3 regions of the Rhodococcus antarcticus genome follow, and region 1 is predicted to be linked to each of the others. Evidence: riboswitches for the same ligand, from Rfam matches in the RefSeq annotation. Region 1 holds a riboswitch; each other region holds the start of a gene.
What was found. A riboswitch is a leader RNA that binds a small molecule or an ion and turns the genes downstream of it on or off. The one in region 1 is predicted to bind S-adenosylmethionine.

Region 1 (7,671 bases):
GTTCGCCAGTCGTCGGTGCTGTCAAGCCGCTCCCCGTCCCCCGCCTCCCGGGATGCGGGGGACGGGGAGCGCTCGTGCTCGACACGACCACGAGCGCTCCCCGGTCACCGGTCCACGGGGGTCAGCGGTAGAGCGAGAACTCCGGTGCCCGACGGTTCAGCGCCCAGTCGCCGACCTCGCGGGCCTTGTAGGCCACCGGGTCGTGCAGGGTGTGGGTGCGCAGGTTGCGCCAGTGCCGGTCGAAGCCGTAGCCGCTGGTGGTGGCCCGCGCCCCCTGGATCTCGAACAACCGGCTGGCCGCGGACAACGAGGTCGTCGTGGTCACGACCTTCGCCTCGTAGATCGCGACGGCTGCCTCCGCCCGCTCGTCGTCGGTCAGCTCCGGCCCGGTGTCCAGGGCCGTCTGCAGCGCCCGTCCCGCCCGGTCCGCGAGCAGCGCCGCCGCCCGGACCTCGCTGCGCACCTCCCCGATGGTCTGCAGGACGTAGGGGTCGTCGCCGGCCCGGTCCACGCCCGAGCTCTCCCACGCGGTGCCGTGCAGCCGCACCCAGTCCAGGGCCTCCTCCAGCGCCCCCTCAGCCGTCCCGAGGTAGAAGTTGACGAACGCGAGCTGCCAGTGCGGGGTGACGAGCGTCTGGTACGGACTCGGGGTCCGGCCCGTCAGGGGGTCCTCGCCCAGGATCTCCGAGCGCTCGACCCTCGCGTTCTCGAAGACCACGCCCCCGGAGTCGGTCAGGCGCTGACCGATGTTGTCCCAGTCGCCGAGGGCGGTGAACCCGGCCCGACCGGCGGGCAGCGAGACGAACACGAGGCTGTCGTCGAGGGTCGCGGTGACCGAGAGGTGGTCGCCCAGGCTCGCACCCGAGGCGAAGGTGCGCCGCCCGCTCAGGCGGAAGCCGTCCCCGTCGCGGGTCAGCACGAGCCCGTCGGCGCCGCGGGGGTTCTGCACCCCGCCCCAGAACAGCCGGCCCTCGGCGTTGCGCCGGGAGTGCTCGGCAGCCTGCTCGGCGGTGCCGAACAGGTGCGCGATCCGGGTCTGGGCGTAGTGGTAGCCCAGCAGGTGGGCGATGGAGGTGTCGCCGCGCGCGACGCGGCGGGTGAGCAGCGAGGCCTGCGCGTAGCCGAGCCCGGCCCCGCCGAGGACCACGGGCTCCTGGACCTGGAGCAGGTCGTGCTCGCGGAGCAGCTCGACCTCCGCGCGCGGGCTGGCGCCGAGGTGGTCCCGCTCAGCGGCGGTGGCGCGCAGGGTGGCGGCGACGAGGTCCGCGCGGGCCAGGGCGGCCTCGAACGGGGTGGTGCCGGGGTCGAGCGGGGCGGGACGGGTGTCGAGCTGGGCAGTCACGGGGAGCTCCTGGAGGATCGAGGGGCGGATCGAGGGGGTGTGGTCCTGGCGACGAGCTCAGGGACACACCGCGCTCGCCGTGCGCCGGAGATCGACGGCACGGCGGCGCACCAGGGGCACGCGGGGACGCAGGGATCGGGACACGAGGTCTCCGGAGGTGGGACCGGGCGCGCGCGACGGGCGGCTCGGCGAGGGATGGACCAGGAGGCGGGGACGACCGGGGTCAGCGACAGTCCACGTCGGCGACGGCCAGCGGGTGCACGCCGAGGAGATCGGTGCGGTGCTCAGGCACGGCGGCTCCCCTTGTCCAGGACCCGGAGGTCCACGCTTGCCCCGGTGGTCACCGGGGCCTGGTCGTCACCCGGAGCACCCCACCGTGGCGGAGGGTTGCCGGCCAGCGAGCCGGGGCTTGACGCTGGCACTCGTGACCTGTGGTGGATCTTGGCGGCGCCGACACCGCCACGTCAACCGTGCCCTCCCACCATCTGGGAGCAACCGCTGGTGGGTACCGTGAGCCCATGCGGGTGCTGGTGGTCGAGGACGAGCCGCGCCTGGCCGAGACGGTGCGCCGGGGGCTCACCGCCGAGGGCGTCGTGGTCGAGATCGCCGACAATGGTGTCGACGGGCTCTGGATGGGCACCAACGCCACCTACGACGTCATCGTGCTCGACATCATGCTGCCGCGGCTGAACGGGTACGACGTGCTCAAGGGCCTGCGCGCGAAGGACGTCTGGACGCCCGTGCTGATGCTCACCGCCAAGGACGGCGAGTACGACCAGGCCGACGCCTTCGACCTCGGCGCCGACGACTACCTGACCAAGCCGTTCTCGTTCGTCGTCCTCGTGGCGCGACTGCGGGCCCTGCAGCGCCGGGGCGCTCCGGCGCGCCCCACCGTGCTCGAGGCGGGCGACCTCTCCCTGGACCCCGGCCGGCGCCGGGTGGTCCGCGGCACCACCGAGCTCTCGCTGACCCCCCGCGAGCACGGTCTGCTCGAGTTCCTCCTGCGGCACAAGGGGAACGTGGTGACCAAGGGGGAGATCCTGCGGGGGGTGTGGGACGCGCACTACTCCGGCGACGACAACGTCGTGGAGGTCTACGTCGGCTACCTCCGCCGCAAGATCGACACCCCGTTCGACCGCCGGGCCATCGAGACCGTGCGCGGGGTCGGCTACCGGCTGCACGCCGACGGCGGCTGAGCAGGCCCCCGCTCACCCCAGCGGCAGGCGCACCCCGACCTCGGCCCCCCCGGCGGCGGACTCCCCCACCACCACGCTGCCCCCGTGCGCGGTGACGATCTCCACGACGATCGCCAGGCCCAGTCCGGACCCCCCCGCCGAGCGGGCCCGATCGGCGTCGAGGCGGACGAAGCGCTCCAGCACCCGGTCCCGCTCGACCGCGGGGATGCCCGGCCCGTCGTCGCCCACCGTCAGCACGGCCCAGCCACCGTCGGCGCGGCAGCTCGCCCAGATGCGGCCGTGGGCGTGGCGCACGGCGTTGTCGGTGAGGTTGCGCACGACCCTGGCCAGGCGCGCGGCGTCCCCGCGCACCCGCACGGGGTGCACCGCCGCCACGACGTCGAGCCCCCCGGCCCGGGTCCGGGCGACCTCGGCGTCGACCAGGTCGTCGAGGTCCACGTCGCCCACCTGCAGCGGGAGTCCGCGCTCGTCGGCGCTCGCGAGCAGGAGCAGGTCGGCCACGAGCTGGCGCATCCGCTCCGCCTCGGGCAGCAGCACCCCACCGACCACCTCGGCATCGAGGGTCTCGGGGTGGTCGCGGGCGAGCTCCAGCGCCGCGGTGATCGTGGTCAGCGGGCTGCGCAGCTCGTGGGAGGCGTCACCCACGAACCGCCGCTGCGCCTCCTGGCCCGCCTGCAACCGGCTCAGCATCGCGTTCATGGTGCGGGCCAGGCGCGCGATCTCGTCCTGCGGAGCCGGAACCGGCACCCGCTCGGCGAGGTCGGCCGAGCTCACCGCGGCCACCTGCACCCGCATCCGCTCCACCGGTCGCAGCGAGCGGCCGACGAGCGCGTACGTCGCCACCCCCACGACGAGCACGATGACCGGCAGGCCCACCGCGAGCAGGGCGGCCACGGTCACCAGGGTGCTCTCGACCGGCTCCTGCCCGGCCGCCACCAGGACCGTCAGCTCACCCTGCGCTCCGTCCACGGCCTGCGCGGTCACCCGGAAGTCGTCAGGGACGAGGGGGCTGGAGTCCTCGTCGACCACCAGCACCTGCCCCACCGATGGCCGCGTCGCGATCATCGGGAGCTCGGGGGCGCCGGGCGAGGCCAGCACCACCACCCCGTCCGCGTCCAGCACCTGCACCGCGGCCGTGCGACCGTCGGTGGCGAGCAGCTCAGGGGCGAGGTCCCCGGGGGCGACCGACTCCAGCTGGGTGCTGATCTCCGCCGCGCGCGAGGCCGAGGACGTGTCACCCGCGGACTGCAGCGACCGCTGCAGCACCAGCAGCAGCGCCCCGGAGGCCAGGGCGAAGGCCACCGTCACGACGAGGGCGGCGGCCAGTGCCGAGCGCGTGCGCACCCCCCACAGCGAGGGCCGGACCAGGACGTGCACCCCCACAGCCTGCACCACCCCCGTCCAACGAGGACGCCGCCGAGCTCGACCTCCTGCCGGCCACGCCGGTGATCCTGGCCGCGGGCGTGCTCGAGCTCCCGTCCCGGGCCCGCGGGCGAGGGCACCGGCGGCGAGGGGTCAGGGCGCGACGAGCTCCAGCAGCAGCTGCAGCACCACGCGCACGGTGCGCTCGCGGACGTCCGCCCGCCCACCCGGCACGTGCAGCTCGCGGGAGACCGACCGCAGCGGGCTCTGCACGCACACGTGCACCAGGCCCACGGGCTTGTCCGCGCTGCCGCCCCCGGGTCCGGCGATCCCGGTGATGCCGACACCCACGTCGGCACCGAGGCGCTCCCGGACCCCCGACGCCATCGCCACGGCCACCTCGGCGCTCACCGCGCCCAGGGCGTCGATGAGCTCGGCCGGCACGCCGAGCGCTGCGGTCTTGACGCCGTTGGAGTACGAGGCGATCCCGCCGAGCACCCGCACCGAGGAGCCCGCCGGGTCGGTCAGCCGGGCCACGAGCATCCCCGCGGTGCACGACTCGGCGGTGGCGATCGTCCAGCCGCGGGTGTCCAGGGCCCGGGCCAGCAGCTCGTCGACCTCGGCCCCGTCGGTGGAGAACACGGTGGACCCGTGCGCGCCGTGCACCGCGGCCACGAGGGCGTCGTAGCCCGCCTGGTGCTCGGGGCCGAAGCGGGTGACCACCTCCAGCTCGCCGCCGCGCAGGCACGTGGTGATCTCCAGGCCGTCGAGGGTGCCCTCGAGCCCACGCAGCGTGGCGGCGAGCTCGGACTCCGGTGTCCCCCACAGGCGCACGGTCCGCTGGCGCAGCTCGGTCGCCCCGGCCAGCGCGGCCCGGACCCGCGGCGACTCCAGCGCTGCGGGCCACATGCCCCTCAGCTCCCCCGGCGGGCCGGGCAGCACCAGCACGGGCGGTCCGGTGCGCCCGTCGGCCACCGGCACCACCAGCCCGGGCGCGGTGCCCACCGGCTCGATCACCTCGGCCCCGGCCGGCACCACGGCCTGCTTCCGGGTGCCGGCCGCGGTCGCCCCGGGGTCCATCCGCCAGCCCCGGTCGCGGCTGAGCCGCGCGACGATCTCGGTGATCCGGCCCTCGAGGGCCACGTCGAGCTCCGGGGCCCGGCCCTGGACCTGACCGACGAGCTGCGCGGTGAGGTCGTCGGCGGTGGGCCCGAGCCCACCGGTGGTGATGACGAGGTCCGCGCCGGTGTCGGCCAGGAACCGGAGCGCGGCGGAGAGGTCGTCCGGCCGGTCCCCCACGACCACGACGTGCCCGACGTCCACCCCGAGGCGACGCAGCGCCTCGGCCAGCCAGGGTCCGTTGCGGTCGGGCACCCGGCCCGTGAGGACCTCGGTGCCGGTGACGACGATGCCCGCGCGCGCAACCATGCACCGAACCCTAGGCGCGCACGAACCTCACGGCGCGGGGTGCCCGGCGAGGGCCGCGGCGAGCGCGAGCACCTTCTTGGCCCCGGCAAGGCGGGGTCCGTCGCTTCCGTCGCGGACGCGGGCCCCGTCCTCCCCGAGCTCGGCCACCACCCCTCGGGCCGCAGCCACGGCGGGGGCACCCGGGGACAGCAGCCGGTTCAGCGTGGGGGCCTGCTCCGCACGCAGGCTGAGCCGACCCGTCATCCCCAGCGACGCCGCCAGCTGCGTCTCCCGGACCAGCGCCGCCTCGTCGACGGCCAGGGTGGGTCCGTCGACCGGCCCCCCCAGCCCGGCGGCCCGGCTGGCCACGACCAGCCGTGAGCGTGGGTAGGCCAGGGCCAGGGGATCCTTGCTCGCTCCGGTGTCGCGGCAGTAGTCGCCCACGCCGAAGGCCAGCCGCAGGGTGGCCGACGCGCGCGCCACCTCGAGCGCCGCCTCGACACCCAGGGCGGACTCGACCAGGGCCACCACCGGGGTGCCGGCCGGCAGCCGGGCGGCGGTGTCGTCGACCTCCGCGGCGCTCTCGGTCTTCGCCAGCACCACGCCGAGCAGGCCGGGTGTGTCGGCGAGGGCGTCGAGGTCGGTGGCCCAGTGCGCGGTCGTGGTGCCGTTCACGCGCACCCACGCCTGGCCGCCCGCCCGCAACCACGCGAGCACGTTCGCGCGGGCGAGGGTCTTCCCCGTCTCCGCCACGGCGTCCTCGACGTCCAGGACCACGACGTCGGCGGCTCCGTCGGCAGCCGAAGTGAAGCGCTCCGGCCGGTTCGCCGGCACGAGCAGCCAGGACCGGGCGATCCCGGGGTCGATGCGGCTGCGGTTCGCGGAGATGCTCACAGGACAACCGTACTGCTGCCGGGGACCCCGTTCGACCTACCGGCGGGTAACCGTGAGCTCTACGGCTGCAGACCCGGCACGATCCGGATGTCGCGGACCGCCCCGTCGCCGAGGGCCGCCAGCGCCGCCTGGTAGTCGGCCCCGTCGTGCGCCGCCACCGCGGCCTCGACGGACGGGAACTCCAGCAGCACCGACCGCTGCTCGACCCCCTGCTCGAACCAGGCCGCTGCGGTGCCGCGGGCGAGGAAGGTGCCGCCGGCCGCGGTCAGCGCGGGACCGGCCAGCGCGGCGTAGGCCGCCATCTTCTCGTCATCGAGGATATCGGCGTAGGTGCTGATCCAGTAGGCGCTCATCGGGCGATCGTCGCACGGCAGGCTCTCCGCGACCCCACCCGTGACAAAGGCCCCCAGGTCAACCCTGGGGGCCTTCGTCGAACCGTGGTAGCGGGGGCAGGATTTGAACCTGCGACCTCTGGGTTATGAGCCCAGCGAGCTACCGAGCTGCTCCACCCCGCGTCGTTGGTGTGAACCAGACGTTACCGGGGGGCGGAGCGCAGGTGCAAATCCTGGGCCCGCCCCCGGGCATGACGTGGGTCACCTCGCGGGCGCTACCCCGTCGCGGTCGGCGTGGGCGTCGCCGGGGTGGGCGGAGCCGTCAGTGCCGTCGTCGGGACGGGCTGACCGGTGGCCCGCTCGTAGGCCTGCACGGCCGCGTCGAGCTGGGTGAGCGCGGTGCCCAGCCGGCCGAGGTCACCGCTGGTCTGCGCCGACTTCACCTGGGCCAGCGCGGAGTTCAGCCCCGCCACCGCCTGGTTCTGGGTGACCGTCCCGCCCGGCGCCGAGCTCGTGGGCGGTGCCGTGGTGCTCGTCGGCGGGGCCGTGGTGGTCCCGGGCGTCGGACCGTCGGCCGGCGGCGTCACCCCTGATCCTGCACCGGCCCCGATGACCTGGTCCAGGGCCGCACCCAGGGTCGAGGCGTAGCCGATCTTGTTGTTGTAGCTGACGATGACGCGGGCCAGCTGGGGGAACGAGGACGACTGGCCCGAGCGTCGCAGGTACACCGGCTCCACGTACAGCAGCCCCGACGCGCCGATGGGCAGCGTGAGCAGGTTGCCGTAGGTCACGGTCGTGGAGTTCTGCCGGATCGGGTTGAGCTCACCGGCCACGGCCCCGTCGGAGACCATCCGGTTCTGCACCTGTTGCGGCCCCTCGGACTGCACCGTGGTGGGGAGCTGCAGGACGGTGATCTTGCCGTAGGTGCTGGGATCCGAGCTGGCGGTGACGTAGGCGGAGAGGAACTGCCGGTTCAGCCCGACCAGGGCGCTGGTGAGCTGGAAGGACGTCTTGGTCTTGTCCTCGGGGTCGGCGGCGAGGATGTAGTACGGCGGCTGGTTGAGGCTCCCGGTCTTGTTCTCGATCGTCGGGTCGGTCGCCACGTCCCAGAAGTTGTTGCTGTTGTAGAACTCCGTCG
Region 2 (7,671 bases), 1.8 Mb from region 1:
CGCGCGGCCTACGACTCCGTCAAGGGCAGCGCCGTCAACCCGGTGCTGCGCGAGGGCAACTCCGACCGACGCGCACCCGCCTCGGTCAAGGGCTTCGCCCGCAAGCACCCGCACTCCATGGGCGCGTGGTCGCCGGAGTCCAAGTCCCACGTCACGACGATGCTGGACGGGGACTTCCGGCACTCGGAGGTCTCGGTGACGCTGGCCGCCGCGGACACCCTGCGCATCGAGCACGTCTCTGCCGACGGCACCGTGACCGTGCTCAAGGAGTCGCTGCCCGTGCTGGCCGGCGAGATCGTCGACGCCTCCGTCATGCGCCGCGCCGCCCTGGACGCCTTCCTGGCCCAGCAGATCGCCGACGCGAAGGCCGAGGGGGTGCTGTTCTCCGTGCACCTCAAGGCCACGATGATGAAGGTGTCCGACCCGATCATCTTCGGCCGGGTCGTCGAGGCGTTCTTCCCCGCCGTCTTCGCCGAGCACGGCGCCGCGCTGACCTCGGTGGGAGCAGACCCCGACGACGGCCTCGCGAGCGTGCTCGCAGCCCTGGGCAGACTCCCGAGCGCCGAGCGGGAGGCCGTCGAGGCCGCCATCGCCGCCGGCTACGAGAGCGGTCCGTCGCTCGCGATGGTCGACTCGGACAAGGGCATCACCAACCTGCACGTGCCCAGCGACGTCATCATCGACGCCTCCATGCCGGCCGCGATCCGCAGCTCGGGACAGATGTGGAACACCGCCGGCGAGCTGCAGGACACCAAGTACGTCATCCCCGACTCGTCCTACGCCCCGCTCTACGCCGAGACGGTGGACTTCTGCCGCGAGCACGGCGCCTTCGATCCCACGACGATGGGCACCACCCCCAACGTCGGCCTGATGGCGCAGAAGGCCGAGGAGTACGGCAGCCACGACAAGACCTTCGAGATCGGTGCGGCCGGCACCGTCCGCGTCGTCGACGCGGCCGGGACGGTACTGCTGAGCCACGACGTGGCAGCCGGCGACGTCTGGCGCGCCTGCCAGACCAAGGACGCCCCCGTCCGCAACTGGGTGGAGCTGGCCGTGGACCGCGCCCGCGCCACCGGTTCGCCGGCCGTGTTCTGGCTCGACGAGACCCGCGCCCACGACGCGCAGGTGCTGGTCAAGGTGCGGGCGCACCTGGCCGAGCTCGACACCGACGGCCTGACGATCGAGGTCATGGACGTCGCCGACGCCACCCGGTACACCCTGGACCGAGCCCGTCGCGGCGAGGACACCATCTCCGTCACCGGCAACGTCCTGCGCGACTACCTCACCGACCTGTTCCCGATCATGGAGCTGGGCACCAGCGCGAAGATGCTCTCCATCGTCCCGCTGATGAACGGCGGCGGGCTGTTCGAGACCGGCGCCGGCGGCTCCGCGCCCAAGCACGTCCAGCAGCTCGTCAAGGAGGACCACCTGCGCTGGGACTCCCTGGGCGAGTTCCTGGCCCTGGCCGTCTCGCTGGAGTTCCTGGCCGAGAAGACGGACAACCCGCGCGCCGGGCTGCTCGGGGCTGCGCTCGACGAGGCCACCGGCCGCCTGCTCGAGGAGGGGCGCTCCCCGGCACGCCGCGTCGGCGAGATCGACAACCGGGGCAGCCACTACTACCTGGCTCTCTACTGGGCCCAGGCCCTGGCCGCCCAGACCACCGACCCCGAGCTCGCAGCGCTGTTCGCGGGGCTCGCGGGCGACCTCGCCGCCGCGGAGGAGACGATCGTCGGCGAGCTGGCCGCGGTGCAGGGCAACCCCGTGGACCTCGGTGGCTACTACCACGTGGACAGGACGAGGACGGACGCCGTCATGCGGCCCAGCGCGACGCTCAACGGGCTCATCGACGCCTTCTGAGCCACCCGCCCCGCGACCCCCGACCGCACCGGTCGGGGGTCGCGTCGCGCCCGTCGTCCCCTGTGAGATCCCGCACAGCGGTAGCGTCGGTGAGGTCCGGTCCGCCGAACCCCGAGGAGTCCCCGCGATGAGCCCGTCACCCGTCACCGTCGCCGTCACCGGAGCCGCCGGGCAGATCGGGTACAGCCTGCTGTTCCGCATCGCCAGCGGCGCCATGCTCGGTCCCGACACCCCGGTGGCGCTGAGCCTGCTGGAGATCACCCCCGCGCTGGGGGCCGCCGAGGGCGTGGCGATGGAGCTCGACGACTGCGCGTTCCCGCTGCTGCACAGCATCTCCATCAGCGACGACGCGACCACGGCCTTCGCCGGTGCGAGCGTCGCCCTGCTCGTCGGGTCCCGCCCCCGCACCAAGGGCATGGAGCGCGGCGACCTCCTGGCCGCGAACGGGGCCATCTTCACCACCCAGGGCCGGGCGCTGGCCGAGTCCGCCGCCGACGACCTCAAGGTGCTCGTGGTGGGCAACCCGGCCAACACCAACGCACTCATCGCGATGAGCAACGCCGCCGGCGTCCCCCGCGAGCGGTTCACGGCGATGACCCGCCTGGACCACAACCGGGCCCTGGCCCAGCTCGCGTCGCGCACGCAGCGCCCGGTGACCGACATCCGGCACATGACCATCTGGGGTAACCACTCCGCGACCCAGTACCCCGACCTGTTCCGCGCCGAGGTCGGCGGGACGGTGGCGACCGAGCTGGTCGACGACCAGGCGTGGCTGGAGGGCGAGTTCATCCCCACCGTGCAGAAGCGCGGGGCGGCCATCATCGAGGCCCGCGGGTCGTCGTCGGCGGCCTCGGCGGCCTCGGCGGCCATCGACCACGTGCACGACTGGGTGCACGGCACCCCTGACGGGGACTGGGTGTCCATGGCCGTGCCCTCCGACGGCTCCTACGGCGTGCCCGAGGGGCTGATCAGCTCGTTCCCCGTCACCTGCGCCGACGGCTCCTACTCGATCGTCGGAGGACTGGAGCTCGACGAGTTCTCCCGGGCGAGGATCGACGCGTCGGTGGCCGAGCTGGTCGAGGAGCGCGACGCCGTGGCCGGGCTGGGCCTGCTGGGCTGAGGTCGAGGCGGGTGTCCACGGGTCGGACACCTCGGGTGCACACCGCGTGGGGCGCGCGCTACCATCGCGCCCAGGTCATGAGTGCCAGCGTCAAGCCCCGGCTCGCTGGCCGGCAACCCTCGTTCCGCGGTGGGGTGCCCCGGGTGATTGACCAGGCCGTCCGGAGAGGTTCCGGACGGCAAGCGCGGGCCCGTGCGAGTGCGGGCCCCTCGTCGAGGAGCCCCCACCATGCGATGTCGACACTGCTGACCGGCCCAGCCCACCCAGCAGAGGGCACACGTGTGCCCGCACCCCACGGAGACCACCGATGACCGAGACCGACCCGACCACCGTCCCGACCGACCCGTCCGCCGGCTGGAGCTTCGAGACGAAGCAGGTCCACGCGGGCCAGACGGCCGACCCGTCGACGAACGCCCGCGCGCTGCCGATCTACCAGACCACGAGCTACGTCTTCGACAACACCGACCACGCCGCCGCGCTGTTCGGCCTGGCCGAGCCCGGCAACATCTACACCCGCATCATGAACCCCACCCAGGACGTGGTGGAGCAGCGGATCGCGTCGCTGGAGGGCGGGGTCGCCGCCCTGCTGACCGCCTCCGGACAGGCCGCGGAGAGCCTGGCCATCCTGACGATCGCCGAGGCCGGAGACCACCTCGTCTCCAGCCCCAGCCTGTACGGCGGCACGTACAACCTGTTCCACCACACCCTGCCCAAGCTCGGCATCTCCGTGACGTTCGTCGACGACCCGGACGACCTCGAGCAGTGGCGGGCGGCGGTGCAGCCCAACACGAAGCTGTTCTACGGCGAGACCATCGGCAACCCGCGCGGGGACGTGCTCGACCTCGTCGGCGTCTCCGGGGTCGCGCACTCGGTGGGTGTGCCGCTGGTCGTGGACAACACCATCGCCACGCCGTACCTCATCCAGCCGCTGGCCCACGGCGCGGACATCGTCGTGCACTCGGCCACCAAGTACCTCGGCGGTCACGGCACCTCGGTCGCCGGGGTCATCGTCGACGGTGGCACGTTCGACTGGCGCTCGGGCCGCTTCCCGGGCTTCACCACCCCGGACCCGAGCTACCACGGCGCGGTGTTCGCCGACCTCGGCGCTCCGGCGTTCGTGCTCAAGGCCCGCGTGCAGGGGCTGCGCGACCTCGGTGCGGCGGTGTCCCCGTTCAACGCCTGGCTGATCAGCCAGGGCATCGAGACCCTGAGCCTGCGCCTGGACCGGCACGTCGCCAACACCCAGGCCGTCGCGGAGTTCCTCGACGCGCGCGAGGACGTCGAGTCGGTCACCTACGCCGGGCTCAGCTCCTCACCGTGGCACGCCCGCGCCAAGGAGCTGGCACCCAAGGGACCCGGCGCGGTGCTCGCGTTCGAGATCGTCGGCGGGCTCGAGGCCGGCAAGCGCTTCGTCGACGCCCTGGTGCTGCACAGCCATGTCGCGAACATCGGCGACGTGCGCTCGCTGGTCATCCACCCGGCGTCCACCACGCACTCCCAGCTCACCCCGCAGGAGCAGGCCAGCACCGGCGTCACGCCCGGTCTGGTCCGCCTGGCCGTGGGCATCGAGGGCCTCGAGGACATCCTCGCCGACCTGCAGGTCGGGTTCGCCGCCGCGGCCGGGGCGTGACCGGGGTCTGCACGGGCACCTCGGACAGCATGACCCCCACCACCCGGCCAGCACCCCGTCCGAGCCTGCGCTCGGACGGGGTGCTGCAGCACGTCACGCTGGGAAGGCAGCAGCTCGACGGGGGTGCCGTGCTGGACGACGTGACGGTGGCCGTCCAGAGCTGGGGCCGGCTGAGCTCCGCACGGGACAACGCCGTGCTCGTGCTGCACGCGCTCACGGGGGACTCCCACGTGGTGGGCCCCGCGGGGCCCGAGCACCCCTCCCCCGGCTGGTGGGAGGGCATGGTCGGACCGGGTGCTGCGCTGGACACCGACCGCTGGTGCGTCATCGCCCCCAACGTGCTCGGCGGCTGCCGCGGCACCACGGGGCCGTCCTCGTCCCACCGCGACGGGCGTCCGTGGGGTGCCCGGTTCCCCGCCGTGACCATCCGCGACCAGGTGCGCACCGAGCTCGCCCTCGCCGACGCCCTCGGGATCGACGCCTGGGCCTCGGTGGTCGGCGGCTCCATGGGCGGCATGCGCGCGCTGGAGTGGGCCGTGGGCCACCCCGGCCGCGTCCGCTCCGCCCTGGTGCTGGCCGCCGGCGCCCGGGCCACGGCCGACCAGATCGGTACCCAGTCGGCCCAGGTGCGCGCCATCACGGCGGACCCCGACTGGCAGGGCGGCAGCTACCACGGCACCGGCCGCAGCCCCCGCACCGGGCTCGGCCTGGCTCGGCTGCTCGCGCACCTCACCTACCGCGCCGAGGTCGAGCTCGACGAGCGCTACGCCAACCACGACCAGCCCGACGACCCCGCCGGTCGGTTCGCCGTGCAGAGCTACCTCGACCACCAGGCCGAGAAGCTCGTGGCCCGCTTCGACGCCGCCAGCTACGTCGCGCTGACCGAGGCGATGAACCACCACGACGTGGGCGCCGGGCGCGGCGGGGTCAGGGCCGCGCTGAGCTCCTGCCCCGTTCCGGTGGTGGTCGGCGGGATCGACAGCGACCGGCTCTACCCCCTGCGGCTGCAGGCCGAGATCGCCGAGGCCATGCCGGGCTGCTCGGGGCTGCGCGTCATCCGCTCACGGCACGGCCACGACGGCTTCCTCACCGAGGCCTCGGCCGTCGGCGAGCTGCTCACCGCCACCCTCGCGCTCGCCCGGAGCTGAGCCTCAGCTGCCGAGCGAGTCGATCGAGCTCGCGAGCACGATGATCGCCAGGCCCAACGAGCCGAAGGTCAGCACGTCCGACGGCCGGTTGCGCACGGCCAGCAGCCCCGCCCGCTCCTCCGGCAGCGCCGCCCGCAGCACGGCCCCGACCAGCAGCGCCAGCCCCAGGAGCACGGCCCCGCGGCGCCAGCGGTCGGCCAGCACCAGCACCACGGCCGCGACCACGATCACGAGCACCACCAGGAACGGCAGGTGCACGGTGCGGATGCGGTACGCCAGCGACGGCCGGGCCATCACTGCGGGCCGGGACGGCCGAACACGCCCTCAGCCAGCCCCACGACGTTGGCCAGCAGCATCGCCCGGGTCATCAGACCGACCCCGCCCGGGTTCGGGGAGAGGAACCCCGCGACCTGCGCCACGTCCGGGTGCACGTCGCCCACCAGTCCGTCGTCGGTGCGGCTGACCCCGACGTCGAGCACGGCCGCACCCGGGGCGACCATGTCGGCGGTGACCAGGTGCGGCACCCCTGCGCCGGCAACGATGACGTCGGCCCGCCGGAGCTCGGCGGCCAGGTCCCGGGTGCCGGTGTGGCAGAGGACCACGGTGGCGTTCTCGCTGCGCCGGGTGAGCAGCAGGCCCAGCGGGCGGCCGACCGTGGTGCCGCGGCCGACCACCGCCACGCGGGCGCCGTCCAGCGAGACGTCGTACCGGCGCAGGAGCGCGACGATGCCGCGCGGGGTGCACGGCAGCGGGGCGGGCTCGCCGAGCACGAGGCGACCGAGGTTCACCGGGTGCAGGCCGTCGGCGTCCTTGGCCGGGTCGATCCGTTCCAGGGCCGCCACCTCGTCGAGGTGGCGGGGCAGCGGGAGCTGGACGATGTAGCCGGTGCACGCCGGGTCCGCGTTGAGCTCGTCGAGGGTCTCGCCCAGCTGGGCTGCGGTCACGTCGGCGGGCAGGTCGCGGCGCAGCGAGGCGATGCCGACCTTGGCGCAGTCGTTGTGCTTGCCCCGCACGTAGGCCTGCGACCCCGGGTCCTCGCCGACGAGCACGGTGCCCAGGCCCGGGGTGCGGCCGGCGGCGGCGAGTGCCGCCACGCGGGTGCGCAGGTCGTCGAAGATCTCGTCGCGGGTGGTCTTGCCGTCCAGGCGGGTCGCGGTCACCCGTCCAGTCTCCCAGAGGTGGACCGGCGTGCGGTCACTCCACGACCAGCCCGTGGGCCGCCGCGAAACCCAGGGCCTGCACGCCCAGCACCTGGGCACCCGCGAGCGACGCCGAGGTCCACAGCCCGCTGTCCACCACGGCCCCCCGCAGGTCGGCTCCGTCCAGCCGCAGACCACCGGTGCGCGCACCGCTCAGGTCGGCCCCGGCCAGCACGGCCCCCCGCAGGTCGGTTCCCACCAGGTTGGCCTCGCGGAGCCGGCAGCCCGTCAGGTCCACCTCCCGCAGGTCGGCGCCGCCGAGCGAGACCAGGGTGAGGTCGCACTCGTCGAGCACCAGGGGCTTGAGCCGGCTGTTCTGGACCACCGACCCGAGCAGGGAGCAGCCGTGGAACTCGCTGTCCCACAGGCTGGTCCGGGTGAACGTGCAGGATCGGAACGCGCTCGCCCGGTGCACGGAGCGGCGCAGGTCGGCGCCGGTGAAGTCGCACGCGGTGAACACCACCCCCTCGGTGCGCAGGCCCGAGAGGTCGGCGTCGACGAACGAGCAGCCGGTGTAGTCGACCAGGGACCACGCCTGACCCGCGTGCACGGTGTCGTCGAGGTCGATGTCGGTGTGCTGGACGCGCTCGGTGTGGACGCGCTCGGTGTGGTCGGGGCTCACCAGGTGATTGCCTCCAGCATCGTCGTCAGCCGGGCGAGCCGGCCGGGGTGGCCGGCCGCCACCCAGGAGATCCTGCCCTGCAGGTGCGCCCGGAA
Region 3 (7,671 bases), on a different replicon from region 1:
AGACCACCCGGGCCGGGCGCTCGAGCCTGCCCGGACAACCTGGGAGCCAGTTGCGTCGCGGACAACGCCACACCGTTGAAGCAGCCCGGCAGCGGGAACCCGGACTGGAGCGGTGACCCCCGCCGCAATGGTGCCGTCACCCGTGCTGGGCGGGCTGGCCGACCGGCTCACGCGGTCAGTGCTCGGCAGAACGCGTCGTTGTTCTCGCGGTGTCCTACCCCTCGACGACGGAAGAGCACCGGTGTCTGAGCTCGTCCATGACCAGTCCGCCGATGCGGCGACAACGGGAGCTCGGACCAGCCGCCGCCGGGCGCCCAGGTCGACCCGGGCCGTTCTCCTGCTGTCCCTGCTGGGTGTCGCCAGCGTGATGACCGCCGGGTGCACTTCTACCCCGGCCGGTTCGAGCGGTGGGGCTAGTGGCGGTGGTGGGGGCGTCGGGTCGGTGACCTCCGCTGCCGGCGCTAGTGGTGGTGTGGTGGCGGAGGACCCTGACCACGGCACCGCCCAGCCGTTCCCGGCCCCGGGCACCTGTCACGCCCGGGCCGTACAGAACGGGACCCTGCCCGACCCCGCGTGCACCCCGGGTGCGGTTGACCCGCACGTCACCCAGGCCACGATCGGTACGACGATCTGCCGGCGGGGTGGGTACACCTCCACGGTGCGGCCCCCCGCCTCGGTCACCAGCACGGAGAAGAAGTCCACGCTGCGCGCCTACAACGACCGTGGTCCCAGCTCGAGCTACGAGCTGGACCACCTGGTGCCCCTGGAGCTCGGTGGGTCCCCGAACAGCCCCCGCAACCTGTGGCCCGAACCGGGTGCCGCCCCCAACCCCAAGGACACGCTCGAGACCGCCCTGCACGACCTGGTCTGCGCCCACCGCATGACCCTGGCCGACGCCCAGAACACCATCGCCACCGACTGGGTGGGTGCCTACCGCCAGGTCCTCGGCACCGCACCGACGGCGCCGTAGGACGCGCAGTTGCGCGGACGGTCTTCAAGGGACAAGACGGCGCTGCCACCCCCGTCCACTCGTTCGCTAGTTCAACTACGCCGAACCGCGCGGTAGGACTGATGCGATGGCGGGGGCGAGGGAAATGTGCTGCGCCGAAATCCGGTGACGTTCAGCTGGAGAGCCGGCGTGGAGTAGTCGGTGGTGCAGATGACAACCACGTTCCCCGGGGTCACGGTCGCGGGCAAGTTCGCCATGGTGGCTGTTACAGGTTGATTCGCGCCGACCCAGGTCGTGATGAGCTAGGAGGGGTTTAGGCCTTGTGTGGCTGCGGCCTTGTTACCAACGTAGGTGAGCGCCGCCAAACTGGTCAGGCCGAGGAGGGCGGACGGGATCGTGGGCAACCCGAGGTGAATCTTCGTGACGTCGGTCGTCCTGGTGTAGTCGACAATATTGCCGACGAACGCGCCAAAGAAGTACACCATCGCGACGAGGGAAAAGATGACGTACTGGCTGTCGGCTAGGCTCGTCGACCCGTCATCGTTACTGGTTATGTCCTTCAGCGCTGCACCTTTATCAGTCATCCCAGACAAGCTCACTAACGGCGTAACGTCTTGGGTGTTCGATTTGGGGATCGGATTCGTTGTGGTCGTTGTGGTCGTTGTGGTCGTTGAGGCGGTGATGCCCTTGGCTATGACGGCGGCCGCGAACGGGCCGCCGAGCAATAACGAATAGGCGTTCCAATCGCCTGTGCCGAAGACGTGATCGGCGGTGACGGCAGGGTTGCGGTCCCATACGACGATGCCAGAAAGAAGGATGAGCGCGGCTGCGAGTTCGAGGGTCCATATGAACACGACGGTCTTGCTCGTCGATATTCGGCCGTCAACACCAACGATGCTGTCGAGGAAGCCAAACTTGTTACTCGACTGGCGTGGCGACGCAGAGAATTCTAACAACAGAAGAATCGCGACCATGAACGCGGCCACGCCCCAGATCGCCAGCCCGAGCGCGTGATGGTCATCCATGGTGAGTCCGGTGGTCTGACTTGCTGCAGTGGTTAAGCCCTTTCCTGAGGACGTTCCCTCCACGGCGGCCGGAGTTGCGGCGCTATAAGCACTCCATCCGAGAACGCCGATGGCGACTAGAGCGGGCGTGGCGACGCCCCATCTTGTCAAACCGTTTGTTAGTCCCATGGTCTGCCGCTTCTTCCCGAGTTGCTTCGCCCTGACACCCTCTTCATCGGAGCGGTGCTGCCTGCCCGCTGACGCGGCCACCGTCGCGTGAGTGGGCGCTGCTGCGGTCACTGCCACTGCCACCGTCGCCTGACTGGCCGCTGCTGCGGTCACTGTCACTGCCACCCACCCCGTTTCGTCGCGGGGTCCGACGGGGGGCCGGACACGGCCTCGGCGTAGACGAAGTCGATCGGCGAGCCTCATAGCGGCATACCGGCCTTGTAGGCGGCGCCCTGTTCCGGGTGCCGACCGTCCGGGCGTACGACACGAGGTAGCCCGCCACTGCGCTGAGCTGTCCGGCGACCTTCCCACCACCGGTCACGTCGGAGGCGTAGATCGCCCAGACCGCCACGATGGGGGCCTCCGTGGCGCCGGCGACCACAGAGGCGGTCCGCGAGCGCGGCGCCGTGAGCATGCGCAGCCGTCGTCACCGCGGTGAGCTCCGGAACCCGGTCGGTGGGCCACGACAGCGTCGCCGCGATCGCGGCGACGCACGTCGAGGCCAGGGTGAGGTCAACCCGGGCACAGTCGAACTCGCCGTGTCCGGAGAGTCCGGACAGGCGATCGGGCAGGCCCGTCGACGCCATCACTCTCCGCGGGCGCGCCCGGTCCAGGCGCTGCGCCGTCCAGCCCAGCTGGATCAGCGCTGCCGCCGGCAACTGATCAAGGGGCTGCGTTCCCGTCGTCGTCCTACCAGGGGTACTCGCAGGCTGGGCGGCGACATCATTACTTCTGGCCACCGCATCACCGTCCTCGCTGGGCCTTGACGACCAACTTGTGATCGGCCTGCCGGCCGGGATAGCCGCGCGTCGAAGTTGCCGCGTTCCACGATCGCCGCACGGTCCGTGGAGGCGGAGCACGCGACCAGCTGGTGAGGCCCACTCGGCCGAGGGGGTTCGCCAACGGTGTGAGTTTGATGTGAGGTAGATCTCAGTGCAACATGGCAGTCACGGGCTGTCAACACGCGACTGTGACCGGCTGCGCAGGCAGCATCGCGGCCGCCAGGTGCAGGACCTCACGGCCGCCCGGGTGGTCATCGCCGGGAACCGGGGCACCGCGGTGCTCGAGCAGCTGTACGGACCCGTCCAGGTCGGCGCCGGTGCAATGGAGGGTGCCCGGGGTGGGGCAGTAGAGCCTGCCGGGGCGCTCGGGGAGCCAGCTGATACGCGGGCAGCGCCACACCGTGGAGGCGGCCCGGCAGCGGGAGCCTGGCACGAAACCAAGGGGCGTCCGGGCCAGAGGTTCGACGACTCCGCCGGTGGGCCCCCATAAGGACCGGGACACCGGGGAGGGCAGGTAGCACCGGAAGAGCCAGTCAAGGCTCCTGACTTGTCATAATCTCTCTTATCGGCACTTCGAAACGCGTTGTGCAGCGGGGCAATCGATACCGCTCCCGTTGCTAGGGCCCTGGGACGGCGCGCGCCCAGCAGGTCAGTGCCGGTGCTGCAGGGGTGCCGTCGGGCGGGCCGGTGAGGGGGCATTTACTTTCGGTGTTTGCCTACCCATGAGGAGTTGGACAGCCGCGCTGTTCCGCCGACGAGGCGTTCGCGCAGCGTGGCCCCCTCGGGCTCCAGGATCCGGCCGCGGGCTCGTAGCTCGGGGACCAGGAGGTCGACGACGTCGGTGAAGGTGCCTGGCGACGTGGCGTAGGCCAGGTTGAACCCGTCGACGTCGGCTTCCTCGCACCACCGCTCGAGCTCGTCGGCCACGGTGGTCGGGGAGCCCACCAGCACCGGTCCGCGCCCGCCGACGGCCACGAACTCCGCCACCGAGCCGACCGTCCACGCGGCGTGGGGGTCGGCGGTGGTGAAGGCGGCCAGCGCGGTGCGGGTGGCATCGTTCTCGACGTGCTCCAGGGGGGCGTCGGGGTCCAGCCCGGACAGGTCCACCCCCGTCCACCCCCCGAACAGGGCCATGGCACCTTCCCGGCTGGAGTGGGCGACGTAGTCGGCGTGCTTGGCCCAGGCGGCGTCGTCAGTGTCGGCGAGGACGGGGGTGAGCATCGTCAACACCTTGATGTCGCCCCGGTCCCGCCCGGCGGCCTGCGCGGCTGCGCGCACCCCGTCGACCATGGTGCGCACCGCCGCCGTTGTCGGCCCGGAGACGAACACCACCTCGGCGATTCGCCCGCCCAGCTCCAGCCCCCGGGCCGAGGCCCCCGCCTGGAAGACCACCGGGGTGCGCTGGGGTGACGGCTCGCACAGGAAAGGGCCATGGACGGAGAAGAACTCCCCGTCGTGGTCGACGTCGTGGACCTTGGACGGGTCGGTGAAGGTGGCTGAGGCACTGTCGTGGACCACCGCACCGTCCTCCCAGCTGCCCTCCCACAGCGCGGCGCACACCTCGACGTACTCCTCGGCGAGGTCGTAGCGCCGGTCGTGGGGCACCTGCTCCCCCATGCCATACCCGCGCGCGGCGCTGGCCAGGTAGGAGGTGACCACGTTCCACCCCACCCGGCCGTTGGTGAGGTGGTCCAGGGTGGTGAAGCGGCGCGCCGTGGCCCAGGGGTGCTCATAGGTCACCGACGACGTCACCGCGAACCCAAGACGCTCGGTGACCGCGGCCATCGCCGGGATGGTCAGCATCGGATCGATCAGCGGCACCTGAGCCCCCGCACGGACCGCGGTGTCGCGCGACCCACCGTGCACGTCGTAGACACCCAGGACGTCGGCCAGGAACAGGGCATCAAACCCGCCGCGCTCCAGCAGCCGCGCCAGGTCCGTCCAGTACGACAGATCGGTGTAGGAGGTCGAGCGGTCACCCGGGTGGGTCCACAACCCCGCACTCTGGTGACCGGCACACCCCATGGCGAAGGCACACAACCGGATACGGTCGCTCGCGCCCACGGTCAGTACCCCCGCGCCCACGTAGTGACCGGCTCGACGACCCGCTCGGGGAGTGCCCGGGTCGGCGCAGTCAGGTCACGGTGCAGGGTCTCCGGAGCGGGCCTGAAGACCAGGGCAGCGGCAGAGCCATAGAAGTCGTACCACTCGATCGTGGTGCCGACGGATCCCGCGGCGCCCACGCGGCGCAGCGCACCGCTAGTCGGCGGGGCGTGCGAGGGAGTGTCGAGGACACGGGTCGACGCGCTCACAGCAGTGTTCCTCCATCGGTCCTGGCGGTAGCACCTTCGCGAACGATGGTTGCTGCGGCGTCGTCGAGCCAGGTCTCTCAGCCGCTCTGGATGGTCGAGGCAGAAGTAGACCACAGGCTGCTCCCTCCCGGTCGAGCAGTGTCCGGGAAGGCGAGCGCGGGTGACCCTGACGAGCTCGACGCCGCCCCAGCCCACCGGTGGTCACCCTCTCCAGACCCTCACCCCGAACATCCACGCCGTTTCGCACGGGGATCCGCTTGCGAGGACGCCGCCACTTGGCATGATGACTCGGCTCACCCTGCTGACCCCAAAGCGCCGACACTGACCGGGCGGGGCTCAGCCGCCGACCGGCTCGTCCTCCGGCGGGAAGCGCCGGTCGAACTGTTCGCCAGCCCTCTTCGCGGCCTCCTTACCCGCCGGCAGCCCCGCGAGACTCACGTACGTCGCGATCGTTGAAGGCGCGGCCACCGCCACGACCGTCAACGCCGCAGTCCACATCAGCCACACCCACACGACCACCATCTGACGGGCCCGCACGCGTGAGATCCAGGGGCGAGCCTCGGACAACACCTCGGCCGCCTCGTCGATCGCTGCGGACAGCTCAGCGTCCGCAGCAACGCCGTCCTCTGCAGCCGACAGCGTCTCCGCATCGAACTCGCCCTCGTCGATCAGTTCCGACAACCGATCGAACCCGGCAGCGTCCGGAAGCTCCAAACGCAGCCGCGACAGCGCACTGACTCGATCCAACGAACGGGTGAACTCCGAGTTCACCGCAAGGCCGGCGAGCTGCGACTGAATGTGGGCGTTCGCCATCAGAGGCACCGCGAGCGCCTTTGCCCACTCCCTCTGCCGCTCCGCGATCTGCGCGAACATCGGTTCCAGGACCGCCCGCATCCGCAACGGCGCTGCTACCTGAGCCGAAAGTTGCGGCTGGATCGCCTTCATCAGGGCCTCATTCCGCAACCTAGACGCCCTCAGCACCGGCTCCAGCTGAGCGGTGACTCCCGCCGTCACCTGCTGATTGAGCTGCTGGAGCGCCCCCTCGAGAGGGCTGCTGATCTGCTGCCGGAGCTGCTCCATTGAGCGCGTGAACGCCGGCGTCGAGAACGCGCGGACGAGCGCAGCCCGCTGCTCTTCGGTCAGGCCAGCGTCGTCGTCGTCGTCGCCGCCGTCAACGGACGCGGTGAAGGTCGGCACGGTCCCACTGTAGGTCCGCCGAACGACGGGAACGGGCGCCTCTGTGTCCTCCACCACGTGAGACGGCACTGTCCCGACAGTCGAACCAGCTTCGACGACGCCCACGGCTTTCGGCCGTTCCGCCCGCGACGTCCCGCAGGGGATCCCTTGCGGGACGGCCACACAGCATCGGCCGACGGGTTCGACCGTCGCCGCGGCAGTCTTCTACCGGCCGAGCCATCCGCAGTCCACTGGTCGCGTCCTGCGTTGGGTTCATCGAGTCTGCTGGTAGGCGAGTGCGCAGACGTAGAGCCAGGGTTCGTATCGGCCGTCGATGTGGTGCCGGTGTCGCACCGCCCACCCGATGCGGGCGAGGACCTCGCGCAGGGCGGGTTCGTGCCAGCAGGTGAAGGGGTGGGGCTGGTCGAGCTGGTCGGTGGTCCACCCCGACCCGTCGCCCTCTTCAGGGTGAAACCCAGGACCCCGTCGGTGGTCACCGCGCGTCGGTCGCGGTGCAAGAGGTCCTCGAGCTGGGCCCGGTCCAGGTGCAGCAGGACTGCGTCGGCGAGCAGTCCGTCCCAGGGTTCCCGAGGTCGTCGGTGCGCCAGTCCAGGTGCAGGGCATGGTGGCCGGCGGCGCGCAGCCTGGTCAGGAACGCGTGGATGGCATCGCTGCGGCTGACTTGCACACCGCGGGCCTTGTGAAGTGGACGGACGCTATGCGCTGCGGGTGACCATGGTCCGCTACGCCCCGAGCCCGACTACCCCGTCCCTGCGATGAGCGCCTTACATCTATCGCTGCACAGGTGAACAGGTTCAGCCAATTAAACTTAGAGGGCTGTGAGAATATCGAAATTCAAGCCTGCCGCTTGGGCGAGGTACACCTGTTGTTCGAGGTCCTGCCCGGTGACGGCGACCTCGCCCCGGGGACTGGAGTAGATCGTCCCGGGCGCGCTGGCGCACAGGCTGGCAACGTCGAGAGATCGTGCCCCGCCGATGAGCTCGGCCAGCAGCAGCATTCCTTCGTAGCAGGACTCACCCACGCTGTTGAGGACCGGCGCATCAGAACCGTACTTCCGTGCGTAGCGGGCGCTGAGGTCCAGGCTTTCCGCCGTGGCTAAGGTCTCGAAGTAGCCGGCAGTGGAGTACAGGTTGCGGGTGGTGCTGGTTCCGCCGGCGAGCAGCATGTTCTCGTCCATCAGCGGGCTCAGTCGAGCGAGA

Region 2: another riboswitch for S-adenosylmethionine. It lies ahead of RHODO2019_RS02740 (bifunctional o-acetylhomoserine/o-acetylserine sulfhydrylase); the one in region 1 lies ahead of RHODO2019_RS19350 (putative leader peptide).
Region 3: another riboswitch for S-adenosylmethionine. It lies ahead of RHODO2019_RS18340 (LLM class flavin-dependent oxidoreductase); the one in region 1 lies ahead of RHODO2019_RS19350 (putative leader peptide).

What each region holds. Positions count from the first base shown of each region.
Region 1 covers NZ_CP110615.1:2,457,369-2,465,039, forward strand. The annotation lists gene RHODO2019_RS11970 (acyl-CoA dehydrogenase family protein) at 122-1,342, opposite strand; gene RHODO2019_RS19350 (putative leader peptide) at 1,400-1,486, opposite strand; SAM riboswitch class IV at 1,662-1,772, opposite strand; gene RHODO2019_RS11975 (response regulator transcription factor) at 1,861-2,538, shown strand; gene RHODO2019_RS11980 (sensor histidine kinase) at 2,551-3,915, opposite strand; gene RHODO2019_RS11985 (competence/damage-inducible protein A) at 4,054-5,328, opposite strand; gene RHODO2019_RS11990 (HpcH/HpaI aldolase/citrate lyase family protein) at 5,356-6,201, opposite strand; gene RHODO2019_RS11995 (DUF1330 domain-containing protein) at 6,261-6,554, opposite strand; tRNA gene RHODO2019_RS12000 (tRNA-Met) at 6,640-6,716, opposite strand; gene RHODO2019_RS12005 (UPF0182 family protein) at 6,809-7,671, opposite strand, start outside.
Region 2 covers NZ_CP110615.1:536,740-544,410, reverse strand. The annotation lists gene RHODO2019_RS02750 (NADP-dependent isocitrate dehydrogenase) at 1-1,857, shown strand, start outside; gene RHODO2019_RS02745 (malate dehydrogenase) at 1,985-2,977, shown strand; SAM riboswitch class IV at 3,051-3,168, shown strand; gene RHODO2019_RS02740 (bifunctional o-acetylhomoserine/o-acetylserine sulfhydrylase) at 3,285-4,607, shown strand; gene metX (homoserine O-acetyltransferase MetX) at 4,637-5,755, shown strand; gene RHODO2019_RS02730 (DUF3017 domain-containing protein) at 5,759-6,049, opposite strand; gene RHODO2019_RS02725 (bifunctional methylenetetrahydrofolate dehydrogenase/methenyltetrahydrofolate cyclohydrolase) at 6,049-6,915, opposite strand; gene RHODO2019_RS02720 (pentapeptide repeat-containing protein) at 6,950-7,522, opposite strand; gene RHODO2019_RS02715 (hypothetical protein) at 7,573-7,671, opposite strand, start outside.
Region 3 covers NZ_CP110616.1:75,564-83,234, forward strand. The annotation lists gene RHODO2019_RS18325 (hypothetical protein) at 1-116, shown strand, start outside; gene RHODO2019_RS18330 (hypothetical protein) at 476-970, shown strand; gene RHODO2019_RS18335 (hypothetical protein) at 1,252-2,301, opposite strand; gene RHODO2019_RS18340 (LLM class flavin-dependent oxidoreductase) at 3,663-4,988, opposite strand; SAM riboswitch class I at 5,285-5,372, opposite strand; gene RHODO2019_RS18345 (hypothetical protein) at 5,612-6,472, opposite strand; gene RHODO2019_RS18350 (substrate-binding domain-containing protein) at 7,281-7,671, opposite strand, start outside.